2 regions of the Halomonas sp. EF61 genome follow, and region 2 is predicted to be linked to the other one. Evidence: riboswitches for the same ligand, from Rfam matches in the RefSeq annotation. Region 2 holds a riboswitch; the other holds the start of a gene.
The links. A riboswitch is a leader RNA that binds a small molecule or an ion and turns the genes downstream of it on or off. The one in region 2 is predicted to bind thiamine pyrophosphate.

Region 1 (7,036 bases), 190 kb from region 2:
GACCTGCTCGAGATTGGTCTGGACCTGCTTCTTTTCGGCCTGCAGGAAACTCAGGTTTTCCGACAGGGCGAGTACCGCAAAGTAGCGTTCGGCCACCCGCAGGTAGAGATCCTGGCGCGAGACCTCGAGCTCGGACGCGGCCTGCTGGATCTCCAGCTTGGCCTGGCCAAAGGCCGCCCAGCGCGAATAGTCATAGATCGACTGCTCGAGCGAGACACCGTAGACGGTGGTCGGGTAGGACGTGCTGCCGCTGCCGTAGACCTCGTTGTCGGTACTGACGATGTCCTGGGAGATCTCGCTGCGCTCGACATTGACATTGATCTGCGGCAGCAGCGCTGAGCGCGCCTGATAGTAACGCTCATCGGTGGCCTGCTTACCATGAAAGTCGGCCTGAAACTGAGGATCGCTGTCCACCGCGAGCTCGTGAAGTTCCAGCAGACTTTCTGCCAGCACGGACGGAGCAAGCAGGCACGCCCACCCGCCCAACGCCAGGCCGAACGCAAGCTTGTTGAGATGCATGATGATTTTTCCCCTGCGCACCGGTGGGACAAACACCGGCATTGCGCAACTGCTTTGTAATATTTTATTAACAACGGATGTACGATATTACCCACATCTTTTGTAGGAACACAGCTCCTATCTACTCTTTTGCAGGCAACATGATCAACGCAGTATCGACGCAGTAGGAAACCACATCGCAAAAGATGAGAAAGTTCATACTCGCTATCGCATTCCGCCACCGAAGGGAATCGGGTAACACATTGAAACCTGGAAAGTTCCGAAATTACGCGGGACAAGAGACCATCTTCAGGTACACGGGAGCGGCGGCAGTCATGCGCCAAGCAGGTTGCTTCAAGGCCTGGCAGCCGCTGCCACCTCAGCCCAGCCACCTGAGATTACCCAACCACCCACACTGATCCTTTAAGACTAGACCGAAAGAACGAGCAAAGTCCTACGTCAGCGATGACAACGCCGCACCTGGCGACACCTGGGCGCTATTCATCCAGGCTGGCAATGCGGTTGCGACCACTACGCTTGGCGCTGTACAGGCGCCGGTCGGCGCGCTCGAACAGCGGTGCAAACCCCTCCCCCTTGCGATACTGGCTGACGCCTATGCTGATGGTGATGCGAATCGTCTGTCCATCCGACAGGGTGATTTCCCCCCCTTCCACCGCGCGACGCACCCGCTCGGCCGCCTTGATCGCCTCGGGCAAGGCGGTGCGCCGCATGACCACCACGAATTCTTCGCCGCCGGTGCGCGCCACCAGATCGCCATCACGCAGGCAGTTGGCTACTGTTTGCGCCAGCCAGGTGAGCACCTGGTCACCGGCCGCGTGACCGAAACCATCATTGACCTGCTTGAAGAAGTCGATATCGACCGCGGCCAGCGAGAACACCATCCCGCCACTGTCGCATTCCTCGATCAGGCGGGTGACGTGGCGATCCAGCTGGCTTCGATTGGGGAGTCCGGTCAAGGCATCGGTCATCGCCTGGTCTTCCAGCTGATCACGTTCGAGGCGAATACGCTCGACCTCCATCTCGTTGGAAATGACACGTTCGACGGCCCCGACCAGTAGTCGGACCAACTCGATGTCGACCTCGCTGAAGGCGTGCCGCCGCGCCGACGGACTGGAGAAGTTCAGCGTCCCCCAGACCTTGCCCTGGATCCGCAGCGGTGCACCGATATAGGTCTCCAGCTGAAAGTTCTCGTAGCAGGGGTGGCCCTTGACTCGCTCGTCCTGACCGGCGCGGTGGGCATGGAAGACGTCATCGGCGTCGAGGGTCAGCCGACAGTAGGTGTCACCCAGTGCAAAGCTGTCGCCGGCCCCTACTGGCGCAGTATCCGAGGCCGCCCAGCGCACCGTGTAACGCTCCCCCTCGACCTGACTGACCAGCGCGATATCCAGCCTCAGGTAGCTCAAGGCGTCACGCAGCAGCATGTCGACGATCTCTGATACACCGATATCGGTGCGATTTACCCCGGTATGGACATCCCGTAACAACTTGATCATCGAGCGATACTCGGAGACGTCCTGGATGATGGCGTAGAAGCCCATCACCTCATCTTCCACCAGGTCCGGCAGATAGTGGACCTTGAAGTAGATCTGGCGACCATCCTGGAGCACCAGGGAATCCTCGTAGCTGACCTCCTGCCCCGCCAGCGCCAGATCGAAACGTGGCCGGATCTTGGCGTAGGAGTCTGCATCGAGCACCGAAGACACCGGCTGCCCCATCAGCGCCTCGGCAGGCAGGCCGATGAAGTCGAGGTAGGCACGATTGTTGAAACGGAAGCAGAAGTCGCGGTCGACGTAGGCCACCATCACCGGCAGGTGGTCGGCCATCCGCGCGATGACACCGCGGCTTGCCTTCTGCCGAGCCGACAGTCGCAGCACCAGCCCACCATCGGCCAGGCGACAGCAGCTACCATCGCCCAGTTCCAGCGGCATCGAAGGCTTGGCAGCGTGAGCGGCACCCCGGGAGACCCAGGCTTCAGCTACCGCCGCAGCCTCGCCAGGCAGTTCTGCCAGCCCCCGCCCGATCCAGACGTCTCCAGGCTCGCCCAGCACGCGCACGGCATCACCGACCACGTCGTGCACCTGCAACTCCGGCGTCAGGCGTACCAGCACCGTTCCGGACGACACCAATGCCTCTTCCACCCAGGCAAAACGCTCCATGAGGACATCTCCTTGCGTAAGCCCTGCCCTGGACCGGCAGCAGGTCAATACCCTGGCGGCTCGCATACCGTCTTCTCTAGCCTATGAAAAGATGCTTATAGATGCCGGATTATTTCGCTTGCCCGCTTCCACGTTATGCTGGCGTCGCCGACACCGCCGCGGGAGCTGCCCATGAACCACCAGGACCTTGTCGCCATCGAACACGCCCTGACGCTGGCCAATCGCGGGGATACCAGCTGGCTGTGCACGCGCCTGGACACCCCTGCTCCCGCCTTCCCCCACCTGAGCGTCACCAGCGATGCCGATGGCCCCAGGTACGCCGGACAGCCCATCTTGCTGACCCAGGCCCGGGACGGCGGCGCCTGCCTGGTCAATATCGACAACAACGCCAACGATGGCACCCCCTGCCTGGTCGAGCGCCTGTCACCGAGCAGCGAGACCCTGGTGCACCTGGAGGTCATCCATGCAACGCTCGCCGGCCAGCCATCGCTGATTCGCCGCGTCAGCCTGGGCAGTACGTCCATGAACCTGCAGCGACCCACGCCAACCAGTCCGCTGGTCCAGATCGGCGACGACGTCGTCGAGGTGCTGATCCAGCCGGCCTTGCGTCTGGTGCTGACCGGCCACTCCCCGGTCAATGCCGACCTGGCGCGCCAGGGACAACGGCTCGGCTTCGAAGTCATCCTGTGCGCCCCGGACTACCCCGACACGCATCACTCGACAGCGCCCCTGCCGGCAGGCGTCGAGTTCCAGCGCGCGCCCGCAGCTCCCTTCCTGCGCGGCGGCGGCGGGCACCGACGCACCCTGGTGATGGACGCCACCGACGCCTCGACCATTGCGCGAGCGAGCAGCGAGGCCTGCTGTCATGGCTATCTGGCGATGGCTGACATCGATCCACGCCGGGCGGCGAACTGGCTTTACGATGGCTGGCACAGCCTGCGCACCTCGCCCACCGTCTGACGCCCCGTCGCTGCGGCCAAAGCGCCAATTGACAGCCATCGGAGGCGGTCCTACGCTGTGCGCATTCCTGGGGGAGCCTGACGGCTGAGATTCCGCATCACGCGGTAACCCTTTGAACCTGATCCGGGTCATGCCGGCGAAGGGAAGGATGGTTGCGTTATCTCCTCTTTCTTCCTGTCCGCCGCTCGTCCCGCCTGTCCACCGGTCCCTGCGGACAACGACAAGAAAGAGGTCTTCTTTCGATGATGCTCGATCCCACCTGGACGGCGCTGTGGCTTCTGCTGTGCGCCGCCATCTTTGCCATCCCCGGCCTGATCTATGCCCGACGTCGTCAGGGCGGCCTGGATGACTACATCTCGGCTCGCAACAGCCAGAACACCCGCGCCACGGTGTTGACCCTGGTGGCCACCACCCTGGGCACCTGGATCCTGTTCGGCCCCGCCCAGGCGGCCACCTGGGGCGGCATCGGCGCGGTACTGGGCTATGCGCTGGGTTCCATGGTCCCGCGCCTGGTGATGATCCCGCTGGGACGACGCATGCGTGAGCTGATCCCCGAAGGCCACGGCCTCACCGAGTTCGTGATCCATCGCTACGGGCGCACCATGTACGCCTTCACCCTGACGATCATGCTGTTCTATCTGTTCATCTCGCTGGCGGCAGGCCTCACCGCAATCGCCCATATGGTCACCCTGCTGGCGCCGATCCCGCTGTGGCTGACCGCCTGCGTAGTGATGATCGCGACCCTGCTCTACACCTTCTATGGCGGCCTGCGCACCACCATCTTCACCGACAAGGTACAGATGCTGGTGATCCTGCCGTTGCTGGCGCTGCTGCTGGTGTTCGGCTGGCAGGCCGCCGGCGGCGTCGCGCCGACGCTCGAGGGCCTGCAGGAACGTGCGCCCCAGTTGCTGGATGTCACCGATGCCGGTGGCCTGCGTGCCGGTCTGACGTTCTTTATCGCAGTGATGCTGACCGGCCTGTTCTACCAGGGTACCTGGCAACGCATCTACGCCGCCCGGGACAGCAAGGTGCTGCGGCGGGGCTTCTGGATCGCAGGGCTGTTCAACTTTCCGGTGATCGTGCTGATGGGCCTGTTCGGCCTGGCCTTCGTCGGCCTCGGGCTCGAGGGAGACGGTTCGGTGGCGCTGTTCAGCGTGCTGCTGTCCGAGGTGCCTCTGTGGTTCGCCCTGGCCTTGATTCCGCTGGGTCTGGCCCTGGTGATGAGCAGCGCCGATACCACCGTCAACGCCACCTCCAGCATCATCGCCGTCGACATGCATCGGCTGCTGCCCCAGGCCAGCGAAGCCACCCTGATGCGCCTGGCACGCTGGCTGATCGTCGCCGCAGCGGTGCCGGTGACCTGGGTGGCAGCCCAGGGCTACAGCGTGCTCTATCTGTTCCTGCTGGCGGACCTGCTGTGCTCGGCGGCGGCCTTCCCGGTGTTCTTCGGTCTATTCAATCGCCGCTACGACGGGCGCAACGCGGTCCTCAGCACCGCTGCGGGCCTGGTCGCCGGCCTGGCGATGTTCCCGTCTCCCAGCGGCGGTACCGCCACCCTGCTGGAATCCTTCCTGCTGGCGGCCTTCGTGCCGGTGCTGGTCTCGCTGGTGCTGATGAAGCTGCTGCCATCCCGCCAGGACTATGACTTCACCCGCATGGGCAGTCTGGTGCGGCGTTTCCAGAGCTGACACCGCCACGCTGACAGCCTGGCAAGGTGGGATAAAAAACAGCGGGACGTGCTGACGCGTCCCGCTGTTGTCGTTTCCAGGCCTGGCGATCAAGGGCCCTGGCAGTTCCGGCTCATCAGCGCCCGGGACGCGCCAGCCCCAGGTGGTCGCGCAGGGTGCGGCCCTGGTACTCGCGTCGAAACAGCCCGCGGCGCTGCAGTTCCGGTACCACTTGTTCGACCACGTCCTCGATGCTGTCCGGCAGCGACGGCGGCATCAGGTTGAAGCCGTCCGCCCCGCCCTGCTCGACCCAGCGCTGCATCTCGTCGGCGATACGCTCCGGGGTGCCGACCATGGTGCAGTGGCCGCCACCGGCGGCGAGCCGTCCCAGCAACTGGCGCAGCGTCGGTCGTTCGCTCTCGATGATCCGGAGAATCGTGGCGTAGCGCCCCTTGGGCCCGCTGAAGGCCTCCAGTGGCGGCAGCTCGGGTACTGGGGCATCCAATTCCCAGTCGCCCACGTCCTGACCGATGAACTGACTCAACTGGCGCCGGGAGCTGTCCACCGGCAACAGTTCGTCGAGCTCCCTCTGCTTGCGTCTGGCCTCCTCTTCGGTGGAGCCGACGTAGGTGACGAGCCCCGGCATGATCGCGACCTTCGGTCTGCCGGCGGCCTTTACCCTGGCCTGAAGATCGCTGTAGTAGGCCTGGGCGGAGGGCAGATCGTAGGCCACCGCGTAGATGGCCTCGGCGTAGCGCGCGGCCAGGTCACGGCCCTGATCCGAGGCGCCGGCCTGGAACAGCACCGGGTGGCCCTGGGGCGGACGCGGCACCGTCAGCGGGCCATCCACCAGAAAGTGCTCGCCGTGATGGTGAACGGGTCTGACCCGGCTGGCGTCGACGTAATCGCCCTGGCGATCCCTCACCAGGGCGTCGTCACACCAGGAGTCCCACAGCGCCAGCACGGTATTGGCGAATTCCTCCGCCCGGGCATAGCGCTCGGCGTGGCTCGGCATGGCCTCGAGCCCATGATTGCGCGCCTCGCTGTCGAACATCGAGGTCACCAGGTTCCAGCCCAGGCGTCCGCCGGAGATATGGTCCAGCGAGGCCAGCATGCGCGCAGCGTGAAACGGCGTATAGAAGGTGCTGGAGACGGTCGAGATCAGCCCGATGTGTTCGGTGGCCCGCGCCATGGCCGCCAGCATGGTCAGGGGCTCCAGGGTCCACAGCGGACCGTCGGCGACGTTGCCCGCGGCGTGACCATCGGCGAAGAACACCGCATCGAAGCGACCCCGCTCGGCGAGCCGCGCCAGTTCCTCGTAGTAGCGGATATCGGCCAGGCGCTCGACGCTGGAACGGGGATGACGCCAGGCCGCCTTGTGGTGGCCACAGCCCATGATGAACAGATTGAGGTGCATGCTGGCCATCAGTCCTTCACCAGTCCGCCGTCGACCACCAGGTTCTGGCCGGTGACCGCTCGCGACCAGGGCGAGGCGAACAGTAGCGCAGCGTCGGCAAACTCTTGCGGCGTGGTCACCCGTCGCAGCGGTGTGCTGGCGGCGATCAGGTCGAACACCGCCTCCGGCGTGGCGCGGGAGGCATCGGTGGTGCGCAACAGGCCCCCGGAGATCATGTTCACGGTGATGCTGTCCGGGCCCAGATCGTGGGCCAGGGTGCGCGTCAGCGACAGCAGCGCCGCCTTGGCGGCGGTGTAGTCGTGGTAGGGCACAACCGG
Region 2 (7,036 bases):
GCCCAGGCGCTCGGCGATGCCGGACAGTCTGGGAGCCTCGGGTGCTTGTTCGATCAGCGCGAACTTGATCGAAGAGGAGCCGCAGTTGATCACCAGAATCGGGGCTTTCATGCCATCTCCAGAAAAGACGCCTTGGTGAGGCGAGAATGCGTGGGATGGCGGCGAATCTAGCACCGCCCCGGGGCGCGAATAATTGGCCTGGGGAGGTAGTCGAATGGCTTTGCTGGTGGATCCGACGAAGCCGTGATGAGCGTCAAGTGCATGAATCTTTGGATTAGACTTTTGTCTAACTTTGTGCGGCGGGACTAAGCCTGAGCGTACAAGACGTGGATCCCCGGGCAGTCGAACGCTGCCCGGGGATGCGCCGGGGAATGGCTTGTCTCAGACCTCCTTGTTCAAACCTCCTTGTACAGCTCAGCGCCTTGTTCACGGAAGACCCGGGCGCGCTCCTCCATGCCGGCCATGACGGCGTCGCCGTCACCCTCCAGGCCGTTGTCGCGGGCGTAGTCGCGGACCTCCTGGCTGATCTTCATGGAACAGAACTTGGGGCCGCACATGGAGCAGAAGTGGGCCACCTTGGCGGAGTCCTTGGGCAGCGTCTCGTCGTGATAGGCGCGGGCGGTGTCAGGGTCGAGGCCCAGGTTGAACTGGTCCTCCCAGCGGAACTCGAAACGCGCCTTGGACAGGGCGTTGTCGCGGCGCTGGGCGCCGGGATGCCCCTTGGCCAGGTCGGCGGCGTGGGCGGCAATCTTGTAGGTGATGATGCCGGTCTTGACGTCGTCCTTGTCGGGCAGGCCCAGGTGCTCCTTGGGGGTGACGTAGCACAGCATGGCGCAGCCGTACCAGCCGATCATCGCCGCTCCGATGCCAGAGGTGATGTGGTCGTAGCCCGGGGCGATATCGGTCACCAGTGGCCCAAGGGTATAGAAGGGCGCCTCGTCGCAGTACTCGAGCTGCTTGTCCATGTTCTCCTTGACCAGGTGCATGGGCACGTGGCCGGGGCCTTCGATCATCACCTGGACGTCGTGCTTCCAGGCGATATGGGTCAGCTCACCCAGGGTCTTGAGCTCCGCCATCTGGGCCTCGTCGTTGGCGTCGGCCACCGAGCCCGGGCGCAGGCCATCGCCCAGCGAGAAGGCCACGTCGTACTGCTTGCAGATCTCGCAGATTTCCTCGAAGTGGGTGTAGAGGAAGCTTTCTTGGTGATGGTAAAGGCACCACTTGGCCATGATCGAGCCACCGCGGGAGACGATGCCGGTGACCCGGTTGGCGGTCAGCGGCACGTAGCGCAGCAGCACGCCTGCGTGGATGGTGAAGTAGTCCACGCCCTGTTCGGCCTGCTCGATCAGGGTGTCGCGGAACACCTCCCAGGTGAGGTCCTCGGCCACGCCCTTGACCTTCTCCAGCGCCTGATAGAGCGGCACGGTGCCGATCGGTACCGGCGAGTTGCGGATGATCCACTCGCGGGTCTCGTGGATGTTCTGGCCAGTGGACAGATCCATGATGGTATCGGCGCCCCATCGGATGCCCCAGGTCATCTTCTCGACCTCTTGCTCGATGGAGGAGGTCACCGCCGAGTTGCCCAGATTGCCATTGATCTTCACCAGGAAGTTGCGCCCGATGATCATCGGCTCGGCTTCCGGGTGATTGATGTTGGCGGGGATGATGGCGCGCCCGGCGGCGACTTCCTGGCGCACGAACTCGGGGGTGATCTCCTCTGGCAGACGGGCGCCGAAGCCCTGCCCGGGATGCTGGTGGTCAAGGATGCGCTCGACCTCGTCGCTGCCTCGATAGCCATCGGCCAGGGCCTGTCGACGCTGGTTCTCGCGGATGGCGATGAACTCCATCTCCGGGGTGATGATGCCGCGGCGGGCGTAGTGCAGCTGGGTAACATTGCCGGCGCTGCCGTCGGCGCCACGACGTGCGCGGCGCGGCGTGCGGGTCAGTTCGAAACGCAGCGGGGCGAGCGTTGGGTCGTTGGCACGCCGGCGACCGTAGTCCGAGGTCGGGCCATCGAGCCATTCGGTGTCGTCGCGCTCCTCGATCCAGGGCCGGCGCAACTCGGCAAGCCCGCGGCGCAGGTCGACCTCGACCTGGGGATCGGTGTAGGGGCCGGAGGTGTCGTAGACCAAGAGCGGCGGGTTGGCCTCATCGGCCCCGGAGGTGCGGGTCGCTGACAGCGAAATCTCGCGAAACGGCACCCGCAGGTCGTCGCGGGAGCCCTTTACATAGACCTTGCGCGAACCCGGCAGGGGCGTAACCGCGGCCTGGTCGACCTGGGCGGTCTCGGCCAGGAAGTGCGCACTATGGCGGGGTTTGTTTGAGGAAACGGGTTGATCGAGCGGCATTGGCTTGTCCTTCTCACGGCACTGGGTGCTGGCGTTTGAGTGGGCATGGCGTGAGGAAGGAGGGGGCGTCGTGGCCGGGGCCGTGAGCGCTTGATCCCTACGCTGGTCCTCACCGCGATGCCATGGCATCGGGGTTACCCCCAGATCAGGTTCAACGGGTCCCATGCGCTGCATGATCTCAGCCGCCTCTTACGGCCCCCCGTCAAGCGTGGTGCTAGGGCTTGTCTGAAAAGTGCCTGCGCTCGGTAATACGGCGTTAAAAATCGGATCAAAATGCTCATTTACACCCCGTAAACTGCGCTTTCTCACCGATTTTTGCCTTGTCTAACCTTCGCTCGTCGACTTTTCGGACAGCGCCTAGTCGTGTTAGTCGCTTAGATCGAGTCCCATCTGCCAGAAGTCGATCTCGAGTCGTGTTGCGTCGGCGAAGATCCGTGACAGTCGCGCAAAGCGCTCGCCGGATACCTGGCCAAGCTGATCATCGAGCCAGGCCTGCTCCTGGCGTGCGGCGGCCTGGAAGTCGTCGCTTTCGTACATGGCGATCCAGGCGTCGAAGGGGTTGTCGGCACCGCGCAGGGTGTCCGGGCGGGCGTTGAGGTTTCGTGCGATATCGGCGTAGCCGACCATGCAGGGGGCCAGCGCCACGTGCAGGTCCAGGAGGTCGCCGCGGCTGCCGGCGTCCAGCACGTAGCGGGTATAGGCCAGGGTGGCGCGGGCTTCGGGCAGCTCGGCGAGTTCGGCCTCGCCGATGCCCCAGTCGCGGCAGAAGGCGAGATGCAGGCCGAGTTCCACGTCGAGGATGGTCTTCATGCCGTCGAAGGCGCCGCGCAGCTCGTCGAGGCTGTGGCTCTTGTAGGCCGCCAGGGCGTAGGCCCGGGAGAACTGCAGCAGAAACAGATAGTCCTGCTTCAGATAGTGACGGAAGCTGGCGTCGGCCAGTTCACCACGGCCAAGGGCGAGCACGAAGTCGTGTTCGATGTAGGCGTGCCAGTCATCGCGGCAGGCGTCGACAAGATCGGTAAAGCGGTAGCCCATGTTGCCTCCGGTTGTTGCGGATCCGGAGGGCGGCGGCAAAGGACACGGCGACGAGAAAGGAGGGAGGTGCGCGCGCAGGGGCTGGCACCACCGCCTGATTCCCTACGCCGGTTCAAGGTGTGAGGCCACACCGCACCCGGATCAGGTTCCACGGGATCGGCGCTGGCGGCCGGTGGTTCATCACCTGGCCCTGCGCCATCTCAGCCGGATTCACCGGCACCCCGTCAAGCGAGTCTGGATCGAGTCTAGCACGGCTTGCCGGGGTGTCCACCAGGGTGAAAGCGGGCGGGATCCGGCTCAGTCGATGGACTTCTCGCCGGAGACCTCCGGCGCCGATTCCGTGCCGTGCTCGCGAAAGGACTGCACCGGCATCTCGCGGGGGATTTCCCGTGGCGGCTCGGCCGGGGTGGCCGGCGGCGGTGGTGCCTCGGCGACGCGAAGCTCGCCTACCACCGCCGGGGGGTGGGTCTCGCTCGGGACCAGCAACAGGCCGGCGCGCCTCAGGGCCCGGCCGATGCTCAGGCTGGAGCTCCAGCGGACCAGCGGGGCGGCCATCACCAGGCCGAGCCACACCGGCGTCAGCCAGATGAAGAAGCTCGGGGTGAAGGCCCAGGTCACCAGCGCCCACAAGGCGCCGATCAGTGACCATAGCCAGGTGTGGCGAAAGGCTTCCTTCCAGGGCAGGGCGCGTCCCTCGCGGGACTGTGGATCCCAGGCCACGGTGCGGCCGCTCAGTACCTGAATCACGAAACGACTGTGGAACACCATCATCAAGGGCGCGATGAGCATGGCAAACAGCGTCTCCAGCAGCATGCTGGCGACGAGCCGGGCCCGTCCGCCGTAGGCCTGCGGGTTCTGGATCAGGCCCAGCACCAGCCCCAGCACCTTGGGCATCAGCAGCATGCCCAGGGTGCCGATCAGCAGCGGCATGATCAGGTTGGGCGGGGCGATCGGCCAGTCGGGAAACAGCTGCGAACTCGAGGTGAAGAAGTTGGTCGGCACCAACGCCCGGATCAGGGCGTCGATGGTGCTGATCACCAGGATCGCCAGCCACACCAGCGACGACAGGTAGGCGAGGGCACCGAAGAAGAAGTGCAGACGGCTGAGCACGTGCAGTCCGCGTCCGCCAAGCAGGCGCATATGCTGCAGGTTGCCCTGGACCCAGCGGCGGTCACGCTTGGCGTAGTCGAGGATATGGCTCGGCATTTCTTCGAAGCTGCCGCCCAGGTCGGTGCGCATGCGCACCTGCCAGCCGGCACGGCGCAGCAGCGCCGCCTCGACGAAGTCGTGGCTAAGGATATCGCCTCCCAGCGGCGGCTTGCCGGGCAGCTCCGGCAGGCCACAGGCATCGGTGAAGGCGTCCACGCGAATGATGGCGTTGTGGCCGAAGTAGTTGGCCGCGGTGGCGTGCCAGAAGCTCAGACCGCTGGCCAGCATCGGCGAATAGAGTGCAGCAGCGAACTGGTTGGCGCGGCCAAACAGGCTGTCCTGGCGCACCGGAATCGGCACCGTCTGCAACAGGCCAAGGCGCGGGTTGGCCATCATCTCGTCGATCAGCTCGATGACGGTCGTGCCGCTCATCAGGCTGTCGGCGTCGATCACCAGCATGTAGTCGTAGTGGCTGCCCCAGCGGGTGCAGAAGTCGCCCAGATTGCCTGCCTTGCGCCCGACGTTACTGTCACGGTGGCGGTAGTGCAGTTGGCAGTGGCCTTCCAGACGCTTCTGCAGCTCGGCCATGGCGGCCTTTTCCTCGGCCACCACCTCGTCGTCGGTGCTGTCGCTGAGCACGAAGGCTTCCACCTCGATGCCTTGCGGCAGGTCATCCAGATCCTTGCAGGTGGCCTCGAGTCCGGCGGCGACTCGCAGCACGTCCTCGTTGTGGATCGGCATCACCAGGGCGGTGCGGGAGTGGGAGCCTTCGGGCCGCATGGGATAGGAATGGCGCGGCTTCAGGCTCAGCGGGTCACGCCCGGTCAGGTTGAGCACGAAGCCGATCAGCGCGCTCCAGAAGGCCATGGTGATCCAGCCGAAGGTGATCGCGAACAGGCCGATGATCGCCATCTCGAGCGGACTGATGCCCTCCACGTAGAGGATCCTGAACATGGTCCAGACCCCCAGCGCCGTGGTGGCGGCAATGGCCAGGCCGACGCCAAGACGTCGCAGGCGTGGCCAGGGTACCTCGGGAGTATGGGCGTTCATCAGGGGCTCCAGATGCTGTTCCAGGTTTCGCTCAGGCGCTCGCCACGAAGCATGAGGGTCAGGCGGATATCAGCGGGCTGGTCGCCGTCGGGCAGCAGCGTGAAGCTGGCGCGCCAGGTGTCATCGTCCGGCAGCGGTGTGACCTTGGCCTCGGCGGTCTCGCCGCTGGAGGTGGTCAGCGTCATCTCGACCGGTTGGCTGGGGTCGAGTCCCGCGAGCTCACCGCCTCGGAAGTCGATGATGAACTGGCGCAGGCGCTCGTCGGGGGGGGCGCTCTGTCCCGGCACACCGCCCCAGCCCTGGCGCGAACGTACCACTCGAGCCAGCGGTTCGGCCGTGGGGGTGTCGCCGAAGGTCCAGGTACGGTAGCGGTAGGTGCGGGAGTCGCCGGCCATCAGCGGGGTGGCGGGCACCCAGTAGGCGGTGATGTTGTCGTGGGCCTCGCTGTCGGTGGGGATCTCCACCAGTTCGACATGGCCTTCACCCCACTCGCCCTGGGGTTCGACCCACTGACTGGGGCGACGCTCGTAGCGGGCCTCCATGTCCAGGTAGGCGTTGAAGTGCTGGGGCCGCTGGACCAGGCCATAGCCCTTGGGCGAGGTGTCCTGCAGCCCGGAGATCTGGAGGCTTTCGGGGTTTTCCAGCACGCGCCAGGTCCACTCGCCGGTGCTGGTGGCCATCAGCAGGCCGCTGGAGTCATGTACCCGGATGCGGTAGTCGTCCTCCTGGCGGCGATCCATCTCGCCATGCAGGAACATGCTGGTCAGCGGTGCGACGCCGAGCTTCTCGACGTCTTCCCTGGCAAACAGGCGTGCCTCGGTGTCGACCTGGGTGCGCTTGCCCGGGGTGATGTCGAAGCGGTAGGCGCCGGCCAGAGACGGGCTGTCCAGCAGCGCCAGCACCGTCATGTGGGTATCGCCGGGCTGCGGCTTGACCAGCCAGTATTCGCGAAAGGCGGGAAACTCCTCGCCCTGGGGCAGGGCGGTGTCGATGGCCAGGCCACGGGCCGACAGGCCGTAGCCCTGGTCGCGGCCGACCAGGCGGAAGTAGGACGCGCCCAGAAATACCGCGAACTCATCCTTGTAGTCGGCGCGGTTGAGCGGGTAGTGCAGGCGAAAGCCGGCATAGCCGAGCCCACTCAGGTCGAGCTCGGCGAGGTCGGCGGCATCGTCGTCGTAGCGAAAGCGCTCAGGCTCGAAGGGCAGCGAGCGTACCTCGCCATCCTCCAGCAGGTGGATATCCACCGGCTGGTCATACAGAAAGCCTGGGTGGAAGAGCTCCACCTCGAAATCGCCATCATCCTTCCACAGTGCCCGCTCATCGCGGTAGCGAATCTGTCGGTAGCGATCGTAGTCCATCTCGGTCAAGGCCTCGGGCAGCTCGGCCGAGGCCTCTTCATAGGGGGACGCGGCCAGTTCCTTGGCCCGGTTCGTGACCTGTTCGAACAGCGCGCC

Region 1: it holds a riboswitch for thiamine pyrophosphate, as region 2 does, so the genes downstream of both, NFI08_RS10520 (sodium:solute symporter family protein) here and tenA (thiaminase II) in region 2, are expected to answer to the same signal.

Annotation. Positions count from the first base shown of each region.
Region 1 covers NZ_JAMSHM010000002.1:350,474-357,509, forward strand. The annotation lists gene NFI08_RS10505 (TolC family outer membrane protein) at 1-519, opposite strand, end outside; gene NFI08_RS10510 (sensor domain-containing diguanylate cyclase) at 996-2,675, opposite strand; gene NFI08_RS10515 (hypothetical protein) at 2,847-3,635, shown strand; TPP riboswitch at 3,695-3,797, shown strand; gene NFI08_RS10520 (sodium:solute symporter family protein) at 3,878-5,323, shown strand; gene NFI08_RS10525 (LLM class flavin-dependent oxidoreductase) at 5,439-6,728, opposite strand; gene NFI08_RS10530 (3-oxoacyl-ACP reductase) at 6,728-7,036, opposite strand, start outside.
Region 2 covers NZ_JAMSHM010000002.1:542,877-549,912, reverse strand. The annotation lists gene NFI08_RS11395 (acetate/propionate family kinase) at 1-111, opposite strand, end outside; gene thiC (phosphomethylpyrimidine synthase ThiC) at 396-2,348, opposite strand; TPP riboswitch at 2,426-2,560, opposite strand; gene tenA (thiaminase II) at 2,715-3,383, opposite strand; TPP riboswitch at 3,465-3,617, opposite strand; gene mdoH (glucans biosynthesis glucosyltransferase MdoH) at 3,681-5,582, opposite strand; gene NFI08_RS11375 (OpgD/OpgG family glucan biosynthesis protein) at 5,582-7,036, opposite strand, start outside.